2 regions of the Embleya sp. NPDC059237 genome follow, and region 2 is predicted to be linked to the other one. Evidence: riboswitches for the same ligand, from Rfam matches in the RefSeq annotation. Region 2 holds a riboswitch; the other holds the start of a gene.
The links. A riboswitch is a leader RNA that binds a small molecule or an ion and turns the genes downstream of it on or off. The one in region 2 is predicted to bind S-adenosylmethionine.
Positions count from the first base shown of each region.

Region 1: another riboswitch for S-adenosylmethionine. It lies ahead of thrC (threonine synthase); the one in region 2 lies ahead of ACFXKZ_RS46780 (aminotransferase class V-fold PLP-dependent enzyme).

Region 1 is NZ_JBHZAE010000003.1:401,127-412,199, reverse strand. Features, by position in the region: gene ACFXKZ_RS12460 (hypothetical protein) at 1-715, shown strand, start outside; gene ACFXKZ_RS12455 (trehalose-6-phosphate synthase) at 812-2,293, opposite strand; gene ACFXKZ_RS12450 (glucosyl-3-phosphoglycerate synthase) at 2,509-3,486, opposite strand; SAM riboswitch class I at 3,679-3,832, shown strand; gene thrC (threonine synthase) at 3,849-5,123, shown strand; gene ACFXKZ_RS12440 (MoaD/ThiS family protein) at 5,120-5,398, shown strand; gene ACFXKZ_RS12435 (cold-shock protein) at 5,820-6,023, shown strand; gene groL (chaperonin GroEL) at 6,905-8,533, shown strand; gene ACFXKZ_RS12425 (Uma2 family endonuclease) at 8,754-9,371, shown strand; gene ACFXKZ_RS12420 (hypothetical protein) at 9,656-11,073, shown strand, end outside.
Region 2 is NZ_JBHZAE010000025.1:36,561-47,633, reverse strand. Features, by position in the region: gene ACFXKZ_RS46780 (aminotransferase class V-fold PLP-dependent enzyme) at 150-1,550, opposite strand; SAM riboswitch class IV at 1,784-1,900, opposite strand; gene trpD (anthranilate phosphoribosyltransferase) at 2,054-3,136, opposite strand; gene ACFXKZ_RS46770 (response regulator transcription factor) at 3,222-3,635, opposite strand; gene ACFXKZ_RS46765 (ribonuclease E inhibitor RraB) at 3,763-4,173, opposite strand; gene ACFXKZ_RS46760 (cytochrome c oxidase assembly protein) at 4,183-5,295, opposite strand; gene ACFXKZ_RS46755 (heme-copper oxidase subunit III) at 5,371-6,000, shown strand; gene ACFXKZ_RS46750 (c-type cytochrome) at 6,047-6,847, shown strand; gene ACFXKZ_RS46745 (Rieske 2Fe-2S domain-containing protein) at 6,844-7,929, shown strand; gene ACFXKZ_RS46740 (cytochrome bc complex cytochrome b subunit) at 7,929-9,572, shown strand; gene ACFXKZ_RS46735 (Ig-like domain-containing protein) at 9,773-10,951, opposite strand.

The DNA.
Region 1 (11,073 bases), on a different contig from region 2:
CCGATCGTTGCGCGCGGCCACGGCGGCACAGGCCGCACCGGCCGCGGCCCCTCGGGCCGCCGGTGGGGTGAAGCTGACCGTGTCTCCGAGCACCGGCCTGGACCCGGCGGGCGCCTCGATCACCGTCAAGGGCTCCGGCTACGCGGCCGGCAGCGGTAACGGGATCTACGTGGTGTTCGGCCCGAAGGAGGCCGACTGGACCACCAACGCGGGCAACTACGGCGCCTCGAAGTGGATCAAGGCATACGGCGCGGACGGGGTCGACCCGGACGGCACGTTCTCGGTCACGCTCACCGACGTCAAGGCCGCGTACAAGAACGGCGCGGGCAAGGACGTCGACTGCCTCAAGACCGCGTGCTACGTGCTGACCATGGCCGCGCACGGCTCCCCCGACCGCAGCCAGGACGCCTTCGTGAAGGTCGCCTTCAAGGACGGCTCGACCACGACCGCCGGGACGAGCGCGGGCACCACCGGCGCAGGCACCACCGGTTCGGCGAGCATGGGCAGCACGTCGGCCGGCACCTCGGGCGGAGCCGGCGGGGCCGCGGGATCCACCGGCGGCTCGGGCGGCACGTCCGGTGGCGGCAACCTGGCGCTCACCGGCCCGGCCGGCCTCGCCGCCGCGGGCACCGTCGGCGCGGCCCTGGTCGCCGCCGGCACGGTCGCGGTGGTGACCACGCGCCGACGCCGCGCCGCCGCGCCGACCGCGGCCTGAGCATCGAACCCCGAGCACCGAGCACCGAGTCCACCGCCATATGCCTGTCGAACCGCGCGGTTCGACAGGCATATGGCCGCCCGGTCACCCACCCGGTCAGACGTCCAACGCGTCCAGTTGCTCCAAGAACCACTGCTGCGGGTTGAGCGCCACCGCCGCTGCGGCCAGCCGCTTGGTGCGCTGGAGCCGGTCGGTGGTGTCCATCGTCAGCGCCTCGTGCAGCGCCTCGGTGGTCTGCGAGACATCGAACGGGTTGACCACGATCGCGTCCTCGCCCAACTCCTCGCACGCGCCCGCCTCGCGCGAGAGCACCAGCGCGCAACCCCCGTGTCCCTCGTCCAGGAGGGAGACCACCGGCACCTCCTTGGCGACCAGGTTCATCCCGTCCCGGATCGGATTCACCAGCGCGACGTCGGCCAGCCGATACGCCGCGAGCGAGCGCGGGAAGTCGTCGTTGACGTGCAGGATCAGCGGCTGCCAGTCGTCGGTGCCGAACTCGTCGTCGATCTCCTTGGCCACCCGCTGCACCGCGGCGGTGTACTCGCGGTACTCCGGCAGGTCGTGCCGCGACGGATAGGCGAACGCCACGTGCACCACCCGGCCGAGCCATTCCGGTCGGGTGCGCAGCAGTTCGCGGTAGGCCAGCAGGCCCCGGACGATGTTCTTGGACAACTCCGTACGGTCCACCCGGACGATCACCCGACGGTCGCCGACCGCCTCGCGCAGCCCGGCGAGGCGGGTGTCCACGTCGGCCCGGGACGCGCGCTCGCGCAGAAACTCGGCGTCGGCGCCCAGCGCGTGTACGCCGATCTCGGTCACGTGGCCCGCGTGCGTGACGGTCATCGCGTCCCGGTCCACCTCGGCGCCCAGCACGTCGGCGCAGCAGTCCAGGAACGCCAGCGCCCAGCGCCGGGAATGGAATCCGGCGTGGTCCGCGCCGAGCACCCCTTCGAGCACGTAGCGGGCGATGTCGTCGGGCAGCAGCCGGAAGTAGTCCGGCGGCGCCCAGGGGGTGTGCGCGAAGTGGCCGATCCGCAGGTCGGGACGCAGTCGGCGGAGCAGTACCGGCACCAGGGTCAGGTGGTAGTCCTGTACGACGACCTTCGCGCCCTCGGCCGCCTCCTCCGCCAGGGCCTCGGCGAACGCCTGGTTGTACGCCTCGTAGGAGGCCCACTCCTTGCGGAAGCGCGCGTCGAAGACCGGCTTGGAGGGGGTGTCGTAGAGCAGGTGGTGGACGAACCACAGGGTCGAGTTCGCTATGGCGTTGTACGCCCGCGCGAAGGTGCCGGGGTCGATGTCGAGCATCCGCACGGCCAGCCCGCCGGTGTCGTGACCGGCGAGATCCAGCCGGCCCGAGGGCGCGGCGCGGGTCGCGGTGCGGTCGGGCTCGCCGAGCGCGGAGCAGACCCACACGGCGCCGGTGCCCTGCCCGGCGGTGGACAGGCCGGACACCAGTCCGCCGCCGCCGCGCCGCACCGTGAGCGTGCCGTCGTCCTCCAGGGAGAAGGAGACGGGACCGCGGTTGGAGGCGACCAGCACCCCGGCGGGAGAGGGGGTGGCGGGAGGGGGAGCACTCATGCCCCGACCCTAGCCACGCATCCCGGTGCGCAAACCCGGGCCGACCGTGCCCTCGGTTCGAACGGTGTGGCGAGTATCACGCCCACCGACCACTACCACACGTAGTCGGATTGTGCCTCTCGGGCATCGGCGGACCCCGGGCCACCGAGGCGGAAACCCGGGCCGAACGCCGGGGAAACCTGGGCCGAACGCCGGGAAAACCCCCGGGCCGGGGGTCAGCGCCCGACCAGGCGGGTTCGTGCCCGGTACTCGGGCACCGTGGCCATCGGCGGTCGCTCCCGGGCGGCGATGTCGTGGGTGCGTACGCGAAAGCCCGCCTCGTCCCGTTCGAACTGGGTCAGCACGGTGTTCGGCGCGGCCGGGTGTGCGCCGGCGGGGCCGCGGCGCAGTCGGCGCTCGACGGCCTGGAGTATCTCCGCCGCCATCCGCCCCAGGCCCGCCTCGTCCTGGTGGTTGTGCCGCCGCACACCGACGTCCACCTGGGCCATCGCGTCCAGGCCGACCAGGCGCAGGGTGTCCACGAGCATCGCGGTCTCGATGCCGTAGCCGCACGGGAAGGGCAGTTGTTCGAGCAGTGTGCGGCGGGCCGCGTATTCGCCGCCGAGCGGCTGCACGAAGCCGGCCAGTTCGGGCCAGTGCAGGTTGAGCAGGGGGCGGGCGACCAATTCGGTGACCCGGCCGCCGCCGGCGGGCACGATCGTGTCGCCGATCTCCAGCGGCCGGTCGTACATGGCCTTGACCAGCTGGACCGAGGGGTCGGTGAGCAGCGGGCCGAGGATCCCGGTGACGAAGTCCGCCGAGAAGTCCTTCAGGTCGGCGTCCACGAACGCGACGATGTCGCCGTCGGTGACCAGGAGCGAGCGCCACAACACCTCGCCCTTGCCACGCACGGCCGGGAGCGCGGGCAGGATGTCGTCGCGGTGCACCACCCGCGCGCCCGCGTCGGCGGCCACCCGCGCGGTGTCGTCGGTGGAGCCGGAGTCGACCACCACCAGCTCGTTCACCAGCGGTACCCGCTCGACCAGCTCGGTCCGGATCACCTTGACGATGTCGCCGACGGTCGCCGCCTCGTTCAACGCGGGCAGGACGACGCTGACCCGGGTGTCGCGTTTGGCGTCGAGAAGCCTGTCGACGGGCCAGTCGGCGGCGGCGGAGGACCGCCGTCGGAGCCAGTCGCCCACCTCGTGCGTCACGTTCGAAGATCCCCTGTCGTCGCCGGTGTTCCGGCCTCGGTCGTTCCACCCTTTATCGTCTCGCGAGGTGGACCGGATGATCGACGCGGCACCGGTTCGGTTACAGTCGTCGTCACCGGTTACGACGATCGCACGTCGGACCGGACAAACGCGGACCGGCCACCCGGCGAAGGGTGTGTCCACCGCCATAGCAGCTCATCCAGAGGGGCAGAGGGAACGGCCCGTTGAAGCCCCGGCAACCATCCGATCGTCATTCCTCGTGACGCGCTTTCGGCGCGAGCGAGCGGCCGACGAGTCGGACAGGTGCCAAGTCCGGCCCGTGGGACCCCACGGGTAAAGATGAGGACAGAAAGGCCCTCGCCATGGCGACACCCACCGCCACCCGCACCACCAGCGCCATCCCCACCTCCTTCGGTCCGGCCGTCGCGCTGTCGTGTCGCGAGTGCGGAGAGCGCACGGAGCTCGGCCCGAAGTACGCCTGCGAGTCCTGTTTCGGCCCCCTGGAGGTCGCCTACGAGTTCGGCACCGTGACGCGGGAGCGGATCGAGGCCGGGCCGCACAACATCTGGCGCTACGCGCCGCTGCTGCCGGTGTCCGCGGACGTCGCGTCCCGGCCCAGCCTGAACCCCGGCTTCACCAAGCTCGTGCGGGCCGAGAACCTGGGCCGCGAGCTGGGCGTGCGCAACCTGCACGTCAAGGACGACTCCGGGAACCCGACGCACTCCTTCAAGGACCGCGTGGTGGCGATCGCGGTCGAGGCCGCGCGCACCTTCGGCTTCACCACGCTGTCCTGCTCGTCCACCGGCAACCTGGCCGGCGCGGTGGGTGCCGCCGCCGCCCGGGTGGGTCTGCGCAGCTGTGTGTTCATCCCGTCCGACCTGGAGGCCGGCAAGGTCGTCACGGCGGCGGTCTACGGCGGCGAGCTGGTCGCCATCGAGGGGACCTACGACGAGGTCAACCGATTCTGTTCGGAGCTGATCGGCGACCCGGCCGGCGAGAGCTGGGGCTTCGTCAACGTCAACCTGCGGCCCTACTACGGCGAGGGTTCCAAGACGCTGGCCTACGAGATCGCGGAACAACTCGGCTGGAAACTGCCGGAGCAGATCGTCATTCCCATCGCGTCGGGGTCGCAGCTGACCAAGATCGACAAGGGCTTTCGCGAGTTGATCGCGCTGGGTCTGGTCGAGGACGCGCCGTACAAGATCTTCGGCGCCCAGGCGACGGGGTGCTCCCCGGTGGCCGCCGCGTGGAAGGCCGGGCACGACGTGATCCGCCCGGTGCGGCCGGACACGATCGCCAAGTCGCTCGCGATCGGCAACCCTGCCGACGGCCCCTACGTGCTCGACGTGTGCAAGCGCACGGGCGGCGCGGTGGAGGACGTGAACGACGTCGAGGTGGTCGAGGCGATGAAGCTGCTCGCGCGTACCGAGGGCATCTTCGGCGAGACCGCGGGCGGGGTCACCGTGGGCTGCCTGCGCAAGCTGCTCGAGTCCGGCGCGCTGGACCCGGACGCCGAGACGGTCGTGCTCAACACGGGCGACGGCCTCAAGACGTTGGACGCGGTCACGCCGACGACCGGACCCACCGCGACCATTCGACCCACCCTGGACTCCTTCCGAAAGGCCGGCCTCGCATGAGCGTCTCCGTTCGCATCCCGACCATCCTGCGCACCTACACGGGCGGGGCGGCGGAGGTGTCCGCCGAGGGCACCACGCTCGCCGAGGTCCTGGACTCGCTGGAAAAGGCCCACACCGGAATTCGCGCGCGCATCCTCGACGACGAGGGCAAGCTGCGTCGCTTTGTGAATCTGTACGTGGAGGACGAGGACGTGCGCTTCGCCGACGGGCTCGCCACGGCGATCCCCGACAAGGGCACCGTTTCGATCATCCCGGCGGTCGCCGGGGGTTGCTGACGCGATAGGCCGAGCGTCCCGATCTTCCTCGATCGGGCACGAAACGGAACCGGGAAATCCGCCGCGCGAGCACCGCGCGGCGGATTTCTTCGTTCCTGCCGAAGGTTGTGCGTAACCCGGGTTTAACCGGCTCCATTTCCCGTCTTTGGCGGCGGCGCGTCGGTAAACCCGTGGTCGGGATCACATCCGATATGTGCGGAAAGTCGTTTTCCTGGTGGATTGAAATACGGCTTTTTCTAAGACTCGCGAAGAATGCGAGTTTTATTCGCTCGGGAATTCTCGTCCGATTGACCTGTTGCTCCGGGCATCCGTCCGGATACATTCAGCCGCGGTCGTAGCAGAGGGCCGGGTCCTTCTGGATACGAACCCGGAGCTGCGGCGTGCAGTATCCGTGAAAGGGCCAGTAACAGGGGAGTTAGGAATGGCTCAGGGCGCCGTCAAGTGGTTCAACGCGGAGAAGGGGTACGGCTTCATCGCGGTCGACGGTGGGGCGGACGTTTTCGTCCACTACAGCGCGATCCAGATGGACGGGTACCGGACGCTCGAGGAGGGGCAGCGAGTCGAGTTCGAGATCTCGCAGGGGCAGAAGGGGCCGCAGGCCGACATGGTCCGCGTCACCGCCTGAACCGGGAGCCATGCGCTCCTCTGCTCCTCTGCTTGAAACGGTCCACACCACGGACTGCACGACACATCGCGGCACATAACGCGCCCGATCCTGTCGGATCCATGACCGGGGCCCGGCCTTCCCGCCAAGCGGGGGCCGGGCCCCGGTCGTTGTCCCCCGGCCCCGACGTGCGGGCGGCGGCGGGGCGCGGGTGCGGCGGTACACGCGAATCCGCTCCGGCGGGAGGCGGCCCACCAGAGCGATGCGGACGACGCGGCCGAGCCCGCCACCCGCCCCCGCACAACCACAGGCACGGCACCCGAACTCGGCATGGCCACAGACGACCCGGCGGCGCGATCGGACCCGACGTGAGCCGGGGCGGCGCGACGCCCGAACCCGATGTGGGCCCAGGGGCGGCACATCCGAACCCGTCCCGGCCGTGCGGGCAACGCCGTGGTCCGAACCACGCGACCACGCAACCACCGCAGGCCCGGCAGCCGGGATTCCCGTTCCGGGGCCGCTCCGGACGTGCCGGGGCGGGCGGGCCCGGCCAGGGGCCGTGCAGGCGGGCGGGGGCGCACACGTACCCGTGTCGGGCGGCCGAGGCCGAGCCCCGCGGCATGTGGACGGGCCGCGCCTCGGGGCCCGGGTGGGGGGGTTGGGGTGGTGTGTGACACGCGCGGGTGTGGGCCGAGGGGCCCGGACCCGCCCGTTGCGCTTGCACTCGGCATGGTCGAGTGCTAATCATTGGCGTTAGCACTCTGGATGTGAGAGTGACAGAAACGGACCGGGCCGGTGAGGCTCGGCACCCGTGAGGGAGGGATCCTCGCGGTGGTCGGGTCGTCCGTCGCGGGCACCTGTGCGGTCCGGCACTCACCCCCGTTCTGGGAGGACTTCACCACATGGCCAAGATCATCGCGTTCAACGAGGAAGCGCGCCGCGGCCTCGAGCGCGGGATGAACCAGCTCGCCGACGCCGTCAAGGTCACGCTGGGCCCCAAGGGCCGCAACGTCGTGCTCGAGAAGAAGTGGGGTGCGCCCACCATCACCAACGATGGTGTGAGCATCGCCAAGGAGATCGAGCTCGAGGACCCGTACGAGAAGATCGGTGCCGAGCTGGTCAAGGAGGTCGCCAAGAAGACGGACGACGTCGCCGGTGACGGTACGACGACCGCGACCGTCCTCGCCCAGGCGCTCGTCCGCGAGGGCCTGCGCAACGTGGCCGCCGGCGCGAACCCGATGGCCCTCAAGCGTGGCATCGAGAAGGCCGTCGAGGCCGTCTCCGAGCAGCTGCTCGCGCTCGCGAAGGACGTCGAGACGAAGGAGCAGATCGCCTCCACCGCCTCGATCTCCGCCGCTGACCCCCTGATCGGCGAGATGATCGCCGAGGCCATGGACAAGGTCGGCAAGGAAGGCGTCATCACCGTCGAGGAGAGCAACACCTTCGGTCTCGAGCTCGAGCTCACCGAGGGCATGCGCTTCGACAAGGGCTACATCTCGCCCTACTTCGCGACCGACATGGAGCGCATGGAGGCCGTCCTCGAAGACGCCTACGTGCTCATCGTCAACTCGAAGATCACCTCGGTGAAGGACCTCCTCCCGCTCCTCGAGAAGGTCATGCAGTCGGGCAAGCCGCTCATGATCATCTCCGAGGACGTCGAGGGCGAGGCCCTGGCCACGCTCGTCGTGAACAAGATCCGCGGCACCTTCAAGTCCGTCGCCGTCAAGGCTCCGGGCTTCGGCGACCGTCGCAAGGCCATGCTCGGCGACATCGCCATCCTCACCGGTGGCCAGGTCATCTCCGAGGAGGTCGGCCTCAAGCTCGACACCGCCGGTCTCGAACTCCTCGGCCGCGCCCGCAAGGTCGTCGTCACCAAGGACGAGACCACCATCGTCGACGGCGCCGGTGACTCGGACCAGGTCGCGGGTCGGGTCAACCAGATCCGCGCCGAGATCGAGAACTCCGACTCGGACTACGACCGCGAGAAGCTCCAGGAGCGCCTGGCGAAGCTCGCGGGCGGCGTGGCGGTCATCAAGGCCGGTGCCGCGACCGAGGTCGAGCTCAAGGAGCGCAAGCACCGCATCGAGGACGCGGTGCGCAACGCGAAGGCCGCCGTCGAGGAGGGCATCGTCGCCGGTGGTGGCGTGGCCCTGCTCCAGGCGTCCACCATCGCGTTCGACAAGCTCGACCTGGACGGCGACGAGGCCACCGGCGCGAACATCGTGCGCCTGGCCGTCGAGGCCCCGCTCAAGCAGATCGCGGTCAACGCCGGCCTCGAGGGCGGCGTGGTTGTGGAGAAGGTGCGCAACCTGACCCCGGGTCACGGCCTCAACGCCGCGACCGGCGACTACGTGGACCTCATCGCCGAGGGCATCATCGACCCGGCGAAGGTCACCCGTTCCGCGCTGCAGAACGCCGCGTCGATCGCCGCGCTGTTCCTGACCACCGAGGCCGTCATCGCCGACAAGCCGGAGAAGAACGCCGCTCCGGCCGGCGGCGGCGCCCCGGACATGGGCGGCATGGACTTCTGATCCGCTGAGGATCGGTAGTCCCGACCCACCCGGTCGGTAGCTCCACGCGAGAGGCGGTCCCCTTCGGGGCCGCCTCTTTCGCGTGCCGGCGGACCCTTCCAGCACGGTTCGAAACACGTTCGCTCGTTCGAGTGGCGCCGGCGACTCGGGCCGCACGGGCCAGCCCGTGACCCGTAGCGTCGCTCCGAAACGACACGGACCGAGGTGAAGGGCGAACGAGGTGGCCGACACGAGCACACCCACGAACGAGGCGGACACGACCGACCCCGACGACCGCACCATGTGGGACATGCTCATGACCACGTGGCGGGAGTTGAACGTCCCCAAGGGATGGCGCGCCGAGATCCCCGGCGAGTACATCACCATGACACCGCCCCCGGGAAAAGAGCACGGCCTGATCGCGGCACGAATCCACAGGGCTCTGGCGGGCGCCACGCCGAAAGGTTGTGCGAGCTTCGAGGCCCCCGCCGTGCATCTGATCCCGTCGAATCGGCTGTACACCCCCGATCTGGTGATCATGCCCGAGGACGATCCGTCGATTTCCGTCGACGACGACACCCTGCCGATATCCGCCGAGCATGCCGCGCTCGTCGTGGAGATCGCCGCGCGGCCCGGAACGGATCACGACCGCGAGGACAGGCGTCGGGCGTATGCGGGTGCTCGGGTTCCGCTGTACCTGGTCGTCGACCGCTGGGGCGCCTACGGTCCGGAGGTCGCCCTGCATTTCGAGCCCAATGGTCGGTTTCACCAGCGCATTCATCGTGTGTCGTTCGGACGTTCGATCGCCCTGCCCGAACCGTTCGGGATCGATCTCGACACCTCGGACTTCCCCGGCTGAGCCGATATTCGCCGGCATCGCCGGTCGCTCGCTCGTAGGCTCGTGACGCGACTTCGGGAACTACGTGTTCCTTCTGTCATGGCGTACAAGCGCTTTTGGGGTGCTTGGGGTTCGAATCCCTATCCGGGACCCGTGACCTGCCCGAAGTCGCATGCCATCGCACCCGGGGAACTGCGTGTTCGTACAGTGCCGTTTCCCATGGGTTGGAAGCGGTCCCGGCTACGTACCGAGACCAACACCGGACCCGCGACCTGCCCCGGGTGCCCACGGGGGAGCCCATTTCGATGACCGAGACCGAGATCGTGCGCGCGCTCAGCGCCGACAACCCCGCCCGTGCCGAGGCCGCCGCCACCGTCGTGCGTTTCCTGGACGTCGCCGTGGCAGCGACCGGACGAGCCTCCTTCTACAACACCCGCGACGAGCAGCTCGCCCTCGAAGAGGACGCGCACCGCGCGATGGCCGCGCTGGACCGGCGGCTGTACGCGGGCCTGGTGTGCTCCCCCGGGGCCACCGACCGCAGCCGGCAGCTCGGCGTGTTGCACCTGCTCGGCACGCCCGCGCACGAGCACGACGGCGACGCCGTCCACGCCGCGGTCGCCGCGCTGACCGTGCCGCGCCGGCTCAAGCTGTTCGCCCTGCTGGCCGAGCGGCGGGTGAACAACGCGCGGGTGCGCCGACTGATCCTGCGCACCGTGCTCGGCTCCACCGCCCTGGAACTGTGGTCGGTGCGCTACCGGGACAAGCTGGCCGGCGCCCTGCGGCACGCGTGGGGTCTGCGGCTGAGCGGCATCCTGCGCGCGATCTTGACCAAGCGACTCGCCGGAGGCGAACTCGACCCGAAGGAACACCGCATCCTCGCCCGCGAGATCGACCGCTGGGCGGCCGACCGGACCGATCCTGCCGCGGTGCGCGAGTGCGTCGCGTTCGTGCTCGGCGCCGAGGGGCCGTACACGCTGCCGCTCCCGGTCGCGTACCGGGCAGCCCGCACCGACCTGGAAGCGGGCGCGGCGTTGCCGCTCGAAACCCTGGAGGGGCTGCGCGGCCGGTTCCACCCAAACGAGAAGCCGGCCCGCGTCCTGGAGCTGACCGCCGCCCGGCTCACTGTCGGACAGCGGCTGGCCGGACAGCGGCAGGCCGCTCGGGCGGGCGTGGTGGTCGAGGTCGACCTCGACCGCTACGACGCGGTCCGGCTCTACCTGTACGCGTTCGCCGAGGGCATGACCGCCGAGGTCGCCGCCGCGCTCGACCGGCGCGCCGCGCGCACCGCGGCCGGACTCGACCTGGCCGGCCGCCGGATCGCCCTCGTCCTGGACGGTTCCGCCTCCATGCGCGGCGGCACCGACCAGCCGCTGCGGCCGATCGCCGCCGTGCTCGCCTTGCGCGACGCACTGCGGGCGGCGGCGGGCACCTGCCACGACGTGTGGATCGGCGGCGTCCCGGACGGCCGGCTGGTCCACCCCGCCGGCCCGACCGCCGCCGCCGAGGCCCTGATCGCCGCGCTGCGTACCGGCGCGGAGCTGATCGTGGTGGTCGGCGACGGCTACGAAAACGCGCCCGCCGGCCGGTTCGCCCAGGTGCTCGACGCGGCGCGCACCCTCGGCGTCGCGGTGCCGGTGGTCCAGCTCTCCCCCGTCCTGGCCGCCGAGGCGGGCGGCCTGCGCGGCTACGCGCCGGACCTGCCGCTTGCCCCCGTCCACCGTCC
Region 2 (11,073 bases):
GCAGGCGACCCAGTCAGCCCGTCCGGCGTTTGAGGACAAGCAAGCCGCAACCCAACTCCGCAGGCGACCCAGTCAGCCCGTCCGGCGTTTGAGGACGACCCGCCCCGTCCAAGGCCCAGGCACGCGACCCCCGCCGACCCACACCCCCGTCACGCCGCAGGCAACACGCGCGGGTCCGAATCAGGAACGCACCGGCCCCCATCCACCGTGTAGCTCCACCGCGCCCCCCGCTCCACCACTTCCCGAACCGCCGCCGCAAAGCGGTCCAGGTGCTCGACGGGCGTCCCCACACCGAAGCTGACCCGGATCGCGTTGAGGTTCTGCTGCCCCTCCGGCGCGTCCGGCGACCCACACTCGGTCGGCTGATCGGCCCGCCCGCCCAACAGGTGCCGCACCAGCGGGTGCGCGCAGAACAGCCCGTCCCGCACCCCGATCCCGTACTCCGCCGACAACACCGCCGCGAACCGCGAGCTGTTCCACCCCTCGACCACGAACGAGAGCACACCCACCCGCGCCGACTCGGGCCCGAACAGCTCCAGCGTCCGCACCTGGGGAATCTCCGCCAACCGAGCCCGCAACCGCGCCAACAACGCCTCCTCACGCGCGACCAGCGCCGCCGGCCCCGCCTCGGTGATCGCCCGGCACGCGGACGCCAACGCGTAGGCGCCGATCACGTTCGGCGACCCCGCCTCGTGCCGGGCCGCGCCGCTCTGCCACTCGACGTGGTCGCGCGAGACCGCCTTGCTCGCCCCGCCGCCCGCCAGGTACGGCTCCGCCGCGTCCAGCCAGTCCCCGCGCCCCGCCAACACCCCTGAGCCGAACGGCGCGTACAGCTTGTGCGCCGACAGCGCGACCCAGTCCACGTCCAGGTCCGCGACCGACACCGGGTGGTGCGGCGCCAGTTGCGCCGCGTCCAGCACGATCCGCGCCCCGAACCGGTGTGCCACCTCGGCCAGTTCCGCCACCGGGAACAGCTCGCCGGTCACGTTCGAGGCACCGGTCACGCACACCAGCCGAGGCCCGTCGCCGGAGCCTTCGAGCGCGGCCTCCAGCGCCGCGACCGCCTGTTCGGGCGAGGACGGCGCCGCCAACTGGGTCACCCCGGCATGCCGACGCCACGGCAGCAGCGCCGCGTGGTGCTCGGTCTCGAACACGAACACCCGGGTGCCGCGCGGCAGTACCGAGGCGAGCAGGTTCAGCGAATCGGTGGTGCCCCGGGTGAACAGCAACGTGTCGTCACCCCGCAACCCGAGGAACTCCGCGACCGTGGCCCGGCTCTGCTCGTACAGCTCGGTGGACAACTGCGACAGGTAGCCGGCACCGCGATGCACGCTGCCGTAGTACGGCAGATAGCCGGCCACGTCGTCCCACACCCGCTGCAGACACGGCGCGCTGGCCCCGTAGTCGAGCGCCGCGTACTCCACCTCACCCCCGGTGACCAGCGGAACGAGCACATCCCGCCCGACCACGGGCAGCGGGGCGGCAATGGCGACATCGGCGTCGAAGGCAACGGAGGCGGCGGAAGCGGCGGAAGCGGTACCGGCGGTCATGGCAAATCTCCTCGGCAGACGAGAACCGACCCACGCAATGTCGAGAAGTCGACATCAAAACAGCGCGGAGTGATCCCCGGATGAAATGTGGTCTCGGAAAAGCGACGCGCGACGACTCAGCGCGTACGGAATGGGCCGATCAGCCCGTTTCGAGAAAGAGATTTCACGCCATCACATGCTCCCCAGGTACAGGACCCGGTTCGCATGGGGCAATTGCCTGCCGCCACACCAGGGGTCCGCGCTTGCCGGGACGCCTGACGACGCCCGACCGTGTCATCACCCGGGGCACCCCACCGCGGAGCGAGGGTTGCCGGACAGCAAGCCGGGGCTTTCCACTGTCACTCGTGACCTGCGCAGAATTATTACCGCAGGAATCGCCGCGCGCAACGACCACCCCACCGGTTCCACATACTGGACACCGCCCCCACGCCCCGACGGAGCCCGAACGCGACGACGCCGGGCAGGCCCACCTCGGCCCACCCGGCGTACACATCCGCCTCCGGCTACCCTCGCGCGAACGACCGCGTCACGCCCACCCATCGATCGAGCGCCGCCTGCGCCGCCCCCGAGTCGATCGCCTCCGCCGCCCGCTCGATCCCGGCCGCCAACTGCTGCGTCAACGATCCGTCTCCCGGGCCGAGCGCGGCCAGCGCCGCCGCCGAGTTCAACAACACCGCGTCGCGCACCGCGCCCTTCTCCCCCGCGAGCAGCTTCCGGGCCACCCCCGCGTTGAACATCGCGTCGCCGCCGCGCAGCGACTCGATCCCGTTCAACGCGATACCCAGGTCGCGCGGATCCACCCGGTCCTCGCGCACGTCGCCGTCCCGCACGATCCACACCTGGGACGTGGTGGTCACGGTCAACTCGTCCAACCCGTCGTCACCGCGAAAGACCAGCGCGGTGGCCCCACGATCGGCCAGCACACCGGCCACGATCGGCGCCATCCGCAGATCCGCGACCCCGATCGCGTGATGCCGGACCCGCGCCGGATTGGTCAGCGGGCCCAGGAAGTTGAACGTGGTCGGCACCCCCAGCTCGCGCCGCGCCTGCGCGGCGTGCCGCAACGACGGGTGGAAGCGCTGCGCGAAGCACAGCGTGATGCCCGCCTCCCCGGCCGTCCGGGCCACCTGCTCCGGGGTCAGATCCAGCACCACGCCGAGCGCTTCGAGCACGTCGGCCGCGCCGCTGGCGGACGACGCCGCCCGGTTGCCGTGCTTGACCACGGTCTCGCCCGCGCCCGCGACCACGATCGCGGACATGGTCGAGATGTTCACCGTGCGGGCGAGGTCGCCGCCCGTGCCGACGATGTCCACCGTGCGGCCGGGTACCTCGATGGTCGACGCGTGCTCGTACATCGCCCGCACCAGACCCGAGACCTCGTCCACGGTCTCGCCCTTGGCCCGCAGCGCGATCACGAACCCGGCCACCTGCACCGGCGTGGCCTCACCCGTCATGATGTGGTCCATCGCCCACGCCGTGGCATCCGCCGGCAGGTCGTCACCCCGCATGAGCGAGGCCAGGATGTCGCGCCAGGAACGGGCCGCCGGGTTGCCGCCGCTCTGGTATGTAGAGGCCGAGGCGCCCATGGTCCGCTCCCGCAGTGTCATCGGATGAGTCGGCGCCAGCGTACCGACCGGGACCGGCGACACCCGACGGTTATCCGCGATGCGGTCAGGCCGGCTGGCGTCCCGCGATCCGCCCGCGGATCAGGTCGGCCGCCGCCGAGGCAAGCGTGCGCGGGTCCAACGGATGCGCGACCACCGCGTCGGCCCGGCACCAGGTGGCCAGCCACGCGTCCTGCGGGCGACCGACCAGGGTGAGTACGGGCGGGCAGTTGTAGATCTCGTCCTTGAGCTGCCGGCACACACCCATGCCGCCGGCGGGGGCGGTCTCCCCGTCCAGGATCACGAGGTCCACGCCGCCCTTGTCCATCGCCTCGATCACGGCGGGCTCGGTGGCGCACTCCAGGTATTCCACGAACGGCACGTCGACGGCGGGCCTGCGCCCGAGCGCGAGGGTGACCTTCCGACGGGTGTTGCGGTCGTCGCTGTACACAAGGACGGTCATGGTCTCGCCGCGCGTCATGTCCACCTGCCTGAGTCCGGGTACGGGACGACAACTTGGATCCGCCCCGGATGTTAGCGCTTTTCCCCGCCGGAATGTGGGGCTCGTCACGCTCCGATCCCGGCCCGACCGCCCGGGTCCGCCCGACTCACCCACGCGCCAGCACCTCGTAGCCCTCGGCGTCCCCGCCCAACCGCTGCGCCAGCCCCGCCATCCGGGTGCGCTCGCGGGCCGGTTCGAGGCCGGTGAGCACCTGCTGCCGCGCGATCCGCACCCGCAGCGGCCGCTCGTCGGCCGCCACGACCGTGACTGCCCATCCGTCCGCCGCCAGGATCCGGGTCGCCTCCGCGACCGCGTCGTGGTCCGGCAGGGTCACCACGTGCCGCATCACGAACGGACCGGTCTCCACCGCCACCCCGGCCGCCCGCATCTCCGCGACCACCGCCGAGTCGGCCCGCGCCGGATCGAAGCAGGAGCCGACCACGACCAGCGTGCCGTCGTCGACGAGCACGGGCACGGGCTCGGCACGCCGCCGGCGGAGGAACCGTTCGAGGATCATGCCGCGACGCTACTCGGCCCCGCTCGCCGACCTCGGCTCGGCTCCGGGGGCCACCCGGACGGCCGAATCGCCGTCCGCCGTTCGGGCAGAGTCACCCGCAAGAGTGCTCTTCGCGACGGATTTTCCGGCATCCCCGACGCCCCCGGCGCCGTCGCCGCCCGCCGCCGCCTCGCGCGCCAACCGCTCCTCCCGGGCCTTGCGCCCGGCCTCGATCAGTTCGAGTCGATCGAGCCGCCGGTCCTCGCGCACCGCCTCACGTTCGGACGCCTTGGCCCACTGCACGAACAACACGAGGAAGACGAGCAGTCCGATGATGTCGCCGCTGCCCCACAGGATCCCGCCGGCGGTGCCCTGATCGGACAGCGGACTCGCGCCCCAGTCGCGACCGAGGTCGTTGTACCAGTCACCGGCCAGCACGGTGGACGAACTCATGATCGCGATGCCCAGCCAGGCGTGGAACGGCAGCGTCGCGAAGACCGCGAGCAACCGCATCGGATGGCTCGCGCGCGGCATCGGGTCGAGCCCGAGCAGTGGCCAGAACCACATGCAACCGATGATCACGAAGTGCACGTGATTCATGTCGTGCATGAAGGTGTTGCGCAGCGTCAGCTCGTACCAGGGCGTGAAGTACAGCGCGAACGGATTGAGCACGAAGACGAAGCCGGCGAAGGCCGGGAAGGTGACCACCTTCGAGAATCTGCTGTGCAGGAGGGCGTTGAGCCGATTACGCCACTTGGTCGGCAGGGTGCGCAGCGCGAGGGTGATCGGCGCGCCCAGCGCCAGGAAGATCGGCGTGATCATCGCCAGCACCATGTGCTGCACCATGTGCACGCTCAACAACACGGTGTCGTAGGCGGCCAGCGCCGACTCGGTCGCGATCAGGAACGTGCCGAGGCCCAATCCCAGGAACGAGAAGGTGCGCCACCGCGACCACGCGTCCCCGCGGGCCCTGAGCTTGTGCACCCCGTACAGATAGAGCCCGCCGAACAACATCGCGACCAGGATCGGGATCGGCTCGAACACCCACCCGGTCAGGAGCCGAATGGGGGTCAGTTCGGGCGGGACGTTCCCGGGGGTCGCGTGTGCCAGGAACATCCCGGCATCGCCTGCAGAGCCACTCACGGAACCAGAGCCTAACCCCGACACGTTCAACGAGGGTTACCCCCCGAAGTGTGGGCAGATCCGGCGACCGCAATAATGGCCGCCGTGGCGACAGCAACTTCACTAGAAACCGGGCCCCCCTCACACGGGACACACGGGACACTCAACCGTCCCAACTTGGTCAGCATCGGCACGATCGTCTGGTTGGCGTCGGAGCTGATGTTCTTCGCGGCCTTGTTCGCGATGTATTTCACGATCCGGTCGGTCACCGGCTCGGACGCCTGGCGCGAGCATGCCAGTGAGCTGAACATCCCGTTCTCGACGGGCAACACGACGATCCTCGTGTTGTCCTCGCTCACCTGTCAGCTCGGCGTCTTCGCGGCCGAACGCGGTGACGTCAAGAAGCTCCGCATGTGGTTCATCATCACCTTCATCATGGGCGCCGTCTTCGTCGGCGGTCAGGTGATGGAGTACACGGAGCTGGTCAAGGAGGGCACGACTCTTTCGTCGTCGGCTTACGGTTCGGTCTTCTACCTGACCACCGGCTTCCACGGCATGCACGTGACGGGCGGTCTGATCGCCTTCCTGTTGGTCCTCGGACGCACCTACGCGGCCCGACGGTTCACGCACGAGCAGGCCACGGCCGCAATCGTCGTCTCGTACTACTGGCACTTCGTCGACGTGGTCTGGATCGGTCTGTTCTTCACGATCTACGTCATCAGGTAGACGTCCCGACACTCACTACGCAGACGACATTGGACCGGGGTTATCCGTGAAAAAGCTCTCCGCGCGGCGACGCCACCCCTTGGCGGCGATCGTCGTACTCATTTTTGCGCTCGCGGCCACGGGGGGGCTGTACGCCGCGTTCGCGCCCGCCAAGAAGGCGGAGGCCGACGACTCTGCCTCCATCGCGGTCGAAGCGGGCAAGAAGCTCTACCTGAGCGGATGTTCGACCTGCCACGGGCTCGACGCCCAGGGCTCCTCGGACGGACCCTCCCTGATCGGCGTCGGCGCGGCCGCCGTCGACTTCCAGGTGTCGACCGGCCGGATGCCCCTCCAGCAGCCCGGTGCCCAGGCACCGCGCAAGCCCGAGGTCTACACCCCGGCGCAGATCGAGCAGCTCTCCGCGTACGTGGCCTCCCTCGGCGCCGGGCCCAAGATCCCGACGGCGAACATGTACGCGCCCGACGGCGACATCGTCAACGGCGCCGAGCTGTTCCGCACGAACTGCTCGCAGTGCCACAACTTCTCCGGCGAGGGCGGCGCCCTGACCCAGGGCAAGTTCGCACCGCCGCTGAAGAACGTGGACCCGAAGCACATCTACGAGGCCATGCTCACCGGCCCGCAGAACATGCCTTCGTTCCCGGACAGCACGATGCCCGAGCAGCAGAAGAAGGACATCGTCACCTACGTGCGTGAGACGACGCACAAGGAGCCGAACCCCGGCGGTCTCGGTCTCGGCCGCCTCGGCCCGGTCTCCGAGGGCCTCTTCGGCTGGATCATCGCGCTCGGCCTGCTGATCGGCTGTGCGATCTGGATTGCCGCCCGGACCCCCAAGGCCAGGACCAAATGAGTAGCCAGGACAAATCCGAAGTGCCCGAAGAGCACCTGCCCGAGGTTCCCGCCTCGGCACATGTTCCGGCGGAAGGCGACCCGTTCGCCGACCCCGGCCTGCCGGCCCACGAGCCGCGCCGCACCGACATCGACGAGAAGGCGGCCAATCGCGCCGAGCGTCAGGTCGCGTTCCTCTTCGTGATCTCGATGCTGGCCACGATCGGCTTCATCTGGTCGTACGTCGGCATCGACAAAGACCGCATCATCGACATCTTCTTCTTCGGGAAGATCGGCGCCCAGAACGCCGCCCTCGGCGGCACCCTGGGCATCGCGCTGTTCTGCATCGGCGCCGGCGCGATCCACTGGGCGCGCACGCTGATGACGGACGAGGAGATCGTTCAGGAGCGCCACGAGTTCACCTCGGACCCGGAGACGCGCGAATACGCGATCCGCGAGTTCACCCAGGGCGCCTCCGACTCGGTGATCGGCCGTCGGCCGCTGATCCGGCGCACGATGATCGGCGCGATGGCCCTGGTGCCGCTGTCCGGCGTGGTGCTGCTGCGCGACCTCGGCCCGCTGCCCGGCACCAAGCTCCGGCACACCGAGTGGAAGCCGGGCAAGGAGCTGATCAACGAGGCGACCGGCCTGCCGATCAAGCCGGACGACATCGTCAAGGGCTCGCTCACCATGGCGCTTCCCGAGGGTCTGGTCGAGAAGTACGGCCCGGCCGGTCAGAAGGAGGAGCTCTCGCACGGCTGGCTGGAGAAGGCGGGCATGTCCGCGGTCCTGCTGGTCCGGTTGGAGCCGAAGGACATCAAGTCCAAGAAGGAACTGGCCTGGGGCCACGAGGGCATCGTGGCGTACTCGAAGATCTGCACCCACGTGGGTTGCCCGATCGGCCTGTACGAGCAGCAGACGCACCACCTGCTGTGCCCGTGCCACCAGTCCACCTTCGACCTGGCGGACGACGGCAAGGTCGTGTTCGGCCCGGCCGCTCGCTCGCTGCCGCAGTTGAAGATCCATGTGAACGAGGCGGGTAATCTCGCCGCGTCGCAGGACTTCGCCGAACCGGTCGGCGCGAGCTTCTGGGAGCGTGGCTGATGTCGAGCGAACAACCCAAGGGCGGGGCCAACAAGAGCACCCCGATCCCGGACAACGCGGCCGTTCGCGCGGCCGACGCGCTGGACAGCCGGCTGGGCATCTACGGCGCGGCGAAGAAGAACCTGCGCAAGGTCTTTCCGGACCACTGGTCCTTCATGCTCGGTGAAGTGGCGCTGTACAGCTTCATCGTGCTGCTGCTGACCGGCGTGTTCCTCACGCTGTTCTTCAAGCCGAGCATGCAGGAGGTCGTCTACGACGGCTCCTACGTGCCGCTGCAGGGCATCCACATGTCGCAGGCGTACGCCTCGACGCTGGACATCAGCTTCGACATCCGCGGTGGTCTGGCGATGCGTCAGATCCACCACTGGGCGGCGCTGATCTTCGTGTCCTCGCTGTTCGTGCACATGTTCCGGATCTTCTTCACCGGGGCGTTCCGCAAGCCGCGCGAAATAAACTGGCTGTTCGGCTTCCTGCTGCTCGTGCTGGCCATGGTCAACGGCTTCACCGGCTACTCGCTGCCCGACGACCTGCTCTCCGGTACCGGTCTGCGCATCGCCGAGGGCGTCGTCCTGGCGATCCCGCTGGTCGGCACCTACGTGCAGTTCTTCCTGTTCGGCGGGGAGTTCCCGGGCGAGGACATCGTCCCGCGCCTGTTCACCATCCACGTGCTGCTGATCCCGGCGATCATGGTCGGTCTGGTGACCGTCCACCTGATCCTGGTCTTCTACCAGAAGCACACCCAGTTCCCCGGCCCGGGCAAGACCGAGAAGAACGTCGTGGGCCTGCCGCTGCTGCCGGTCTACGCGGCCAAGGCCGGTGGCTTCTTCTTCATTGTGTTCGGCATCACCGCCGCGCTCGGCGGCCTGGTGCAGATCAACCCGATCTGGTCCTACGGTCCATACAACCCGGGACAGATCACTGCGGGCTCCCAGCCCGACTGGTACATCGGATTCCTCGAGGGATCCCTGCGCCTGATGCCGAACTGGGAGTGGAACATCTGGGGCCACACGTTCAGCTTCAACGTGCTGATCCCGTCCCTGATCCTGCCCGGTGTGCTGTTCACGTTCATGGCGATGTACCCGTGGATCGAAGGCTGGATCACCGGCGACAAGCGTGAGCACCACCTCCTGGACCGCCCGCGCAACATGCCGGTGCGCACCGGTCTGGGTGTCGCCTGGATCACCTGCTACGGCGTGTTGTGGGTCTGCGGTGGCAACGACATCATCGCGACGCACTTCCACATGTCGATCAACTCGATCACCTGGATCGGTCGGGTCGCCTTCTTCGTCGCCCCGGTGCTGGCCTACCTGGCCACGGTGCGGATCTGCAAGGGTCTGCAGCGCCGGGACCGGGACAAGGTCCTGCACGGCCGCGAGACCGGTGTGATCAAGAAGCTCCCGCACGGCGAGTTCATCGAGATCCACGAGCCGCTGGACCCGGGGATGCGGCACACCCTGACCGCGCACGAGCAGCCGAAGCCGTACGAGTTGGAAGCGGCCGAGGACGAGAACGGTGTGGCCCGCAAGGTCAAGCGTTCGGACAAGCTGCGGTCGCGGATGTCGCACTGGTACTTCGCCGAGCCGATCGAGAAGCCGACGGCGGAGGAGTACAAGGAGCTGACCAGCGGACACGGTCACCACTGACGCGACCGGGGCCGGGCTGCTGACGCCACATCGGCACGACCCGTAGGACGCGCAGGAACGACGAAGGGCCCCACCGGGGAATCCGGTGGGGCCCTTCGTCGTTCGCCCCGCAGTCGGCCGTACAGGGCCCTTCCCGGCCGCCCCGCGGGCCGACGCGGCCCCGGAGGTCACGGTTGGCGGCACAGGCACCGACATCGCCCTCACAGCGGCCGGGTCGTGCCCGCTCCCACGACGCTCCTGGCCAACCAGTCCGGCCAGTCCAGGTTCCACTCGCCGTAGCCGTTGCCGATCGGCTCCATCGCCTTGGGATCGCCCGTGTTCACCACGGTGACCACGTCGCCGATCTTGACCTGGTCGTAGAACCACTTGGCGTTGTCGGTGCTCATCCCCACACACCCGTGGCTCACGTTGGCGCTGCCCTGCGAGCCCACCGACCACGGCGCGGCGTGCACGAACTCGCCGCTCCAGGTCACCCGGGTGGCCCACTCCACGTCGAGCCGGTAGCCGTCGCTGCTGTCCGCCGAGATGCCGACCGTGGTGCCGTCCATCAGCACGTGCGGCGCCTTGCCGAGCACGACCTTGGTGCCGGAGCGGGTGGTGAAGCCGGGCTTGCCGGTGGTCACCGGGACGGTCTTGAGGTCGGTGCCGTTGCGCCTGACCGTCATCGTGTGCGCCCCGGAGTCCACCGTGGCGATCACCGAATCGCCGATGTCGAAGCCGACCCGCCCGCCGGGACCGCCGTACACGCCGTGCCCGAAGTCGACGCCGAGCAGGCTGGTGAGCACCGCCACCTTCGTGCCGACCGGCCAGTACGCCCTGGGCCGATAACGCACCGTCTTGTCGTCCACCCAGCCCCAGGCGCCCTCGACCGGCGCGGAAGTGGACACCTCCAGGTGCCGCTCCACCTCGGCGCGCTGCGCGGGATCGGTGACCGGCCCGTGGAACGTGACGGTGATCGGCATGCCGACGCCCACCGTCGAGTCGGCGTCCGGCGTCACCGTGTCCACCGTCAACTCGGCGTCCCGGGCGATGGTGGTGAAGTCCTCGGTACGCGTCGTGGTGTGCCCGAAGGCGTCCACCGCGGACGCAGTGAGCGTGTATTTGGTGGCGTAGCCCAGCGGCTCGGAGTTGGACCAGGTCGCGTCGCCGGGCGCGTTGCCCCCGGGCACCGCCCTGCCGTCGGGGCCGACCAGGTTCACCGCGTACAACCGGCCCTCGCGCACGCTGACCACGATCGGCCGGCCCGGCTGCGCGGGTCGGTCCGGCCGCACGTCCACCGCCACCTGGGCGACGCCCGCGTCGGGGCGGGGCTTGTCGACATCGCGGTGCTTGTCCCAGGTCCCGCAGCCGGCGACGAACACCAGGGGAATCGCCGACACGAGGGCCGCGCAGAGCCACCGGGGGCGAACAGCTCCATTCCGCATCATGCAAGACCTCCAGCCGTGCGGGGCGAGCGCGGAGCACGCGCGGTTGCCGCATCGAGAGTGGCCGGGATGGTCCC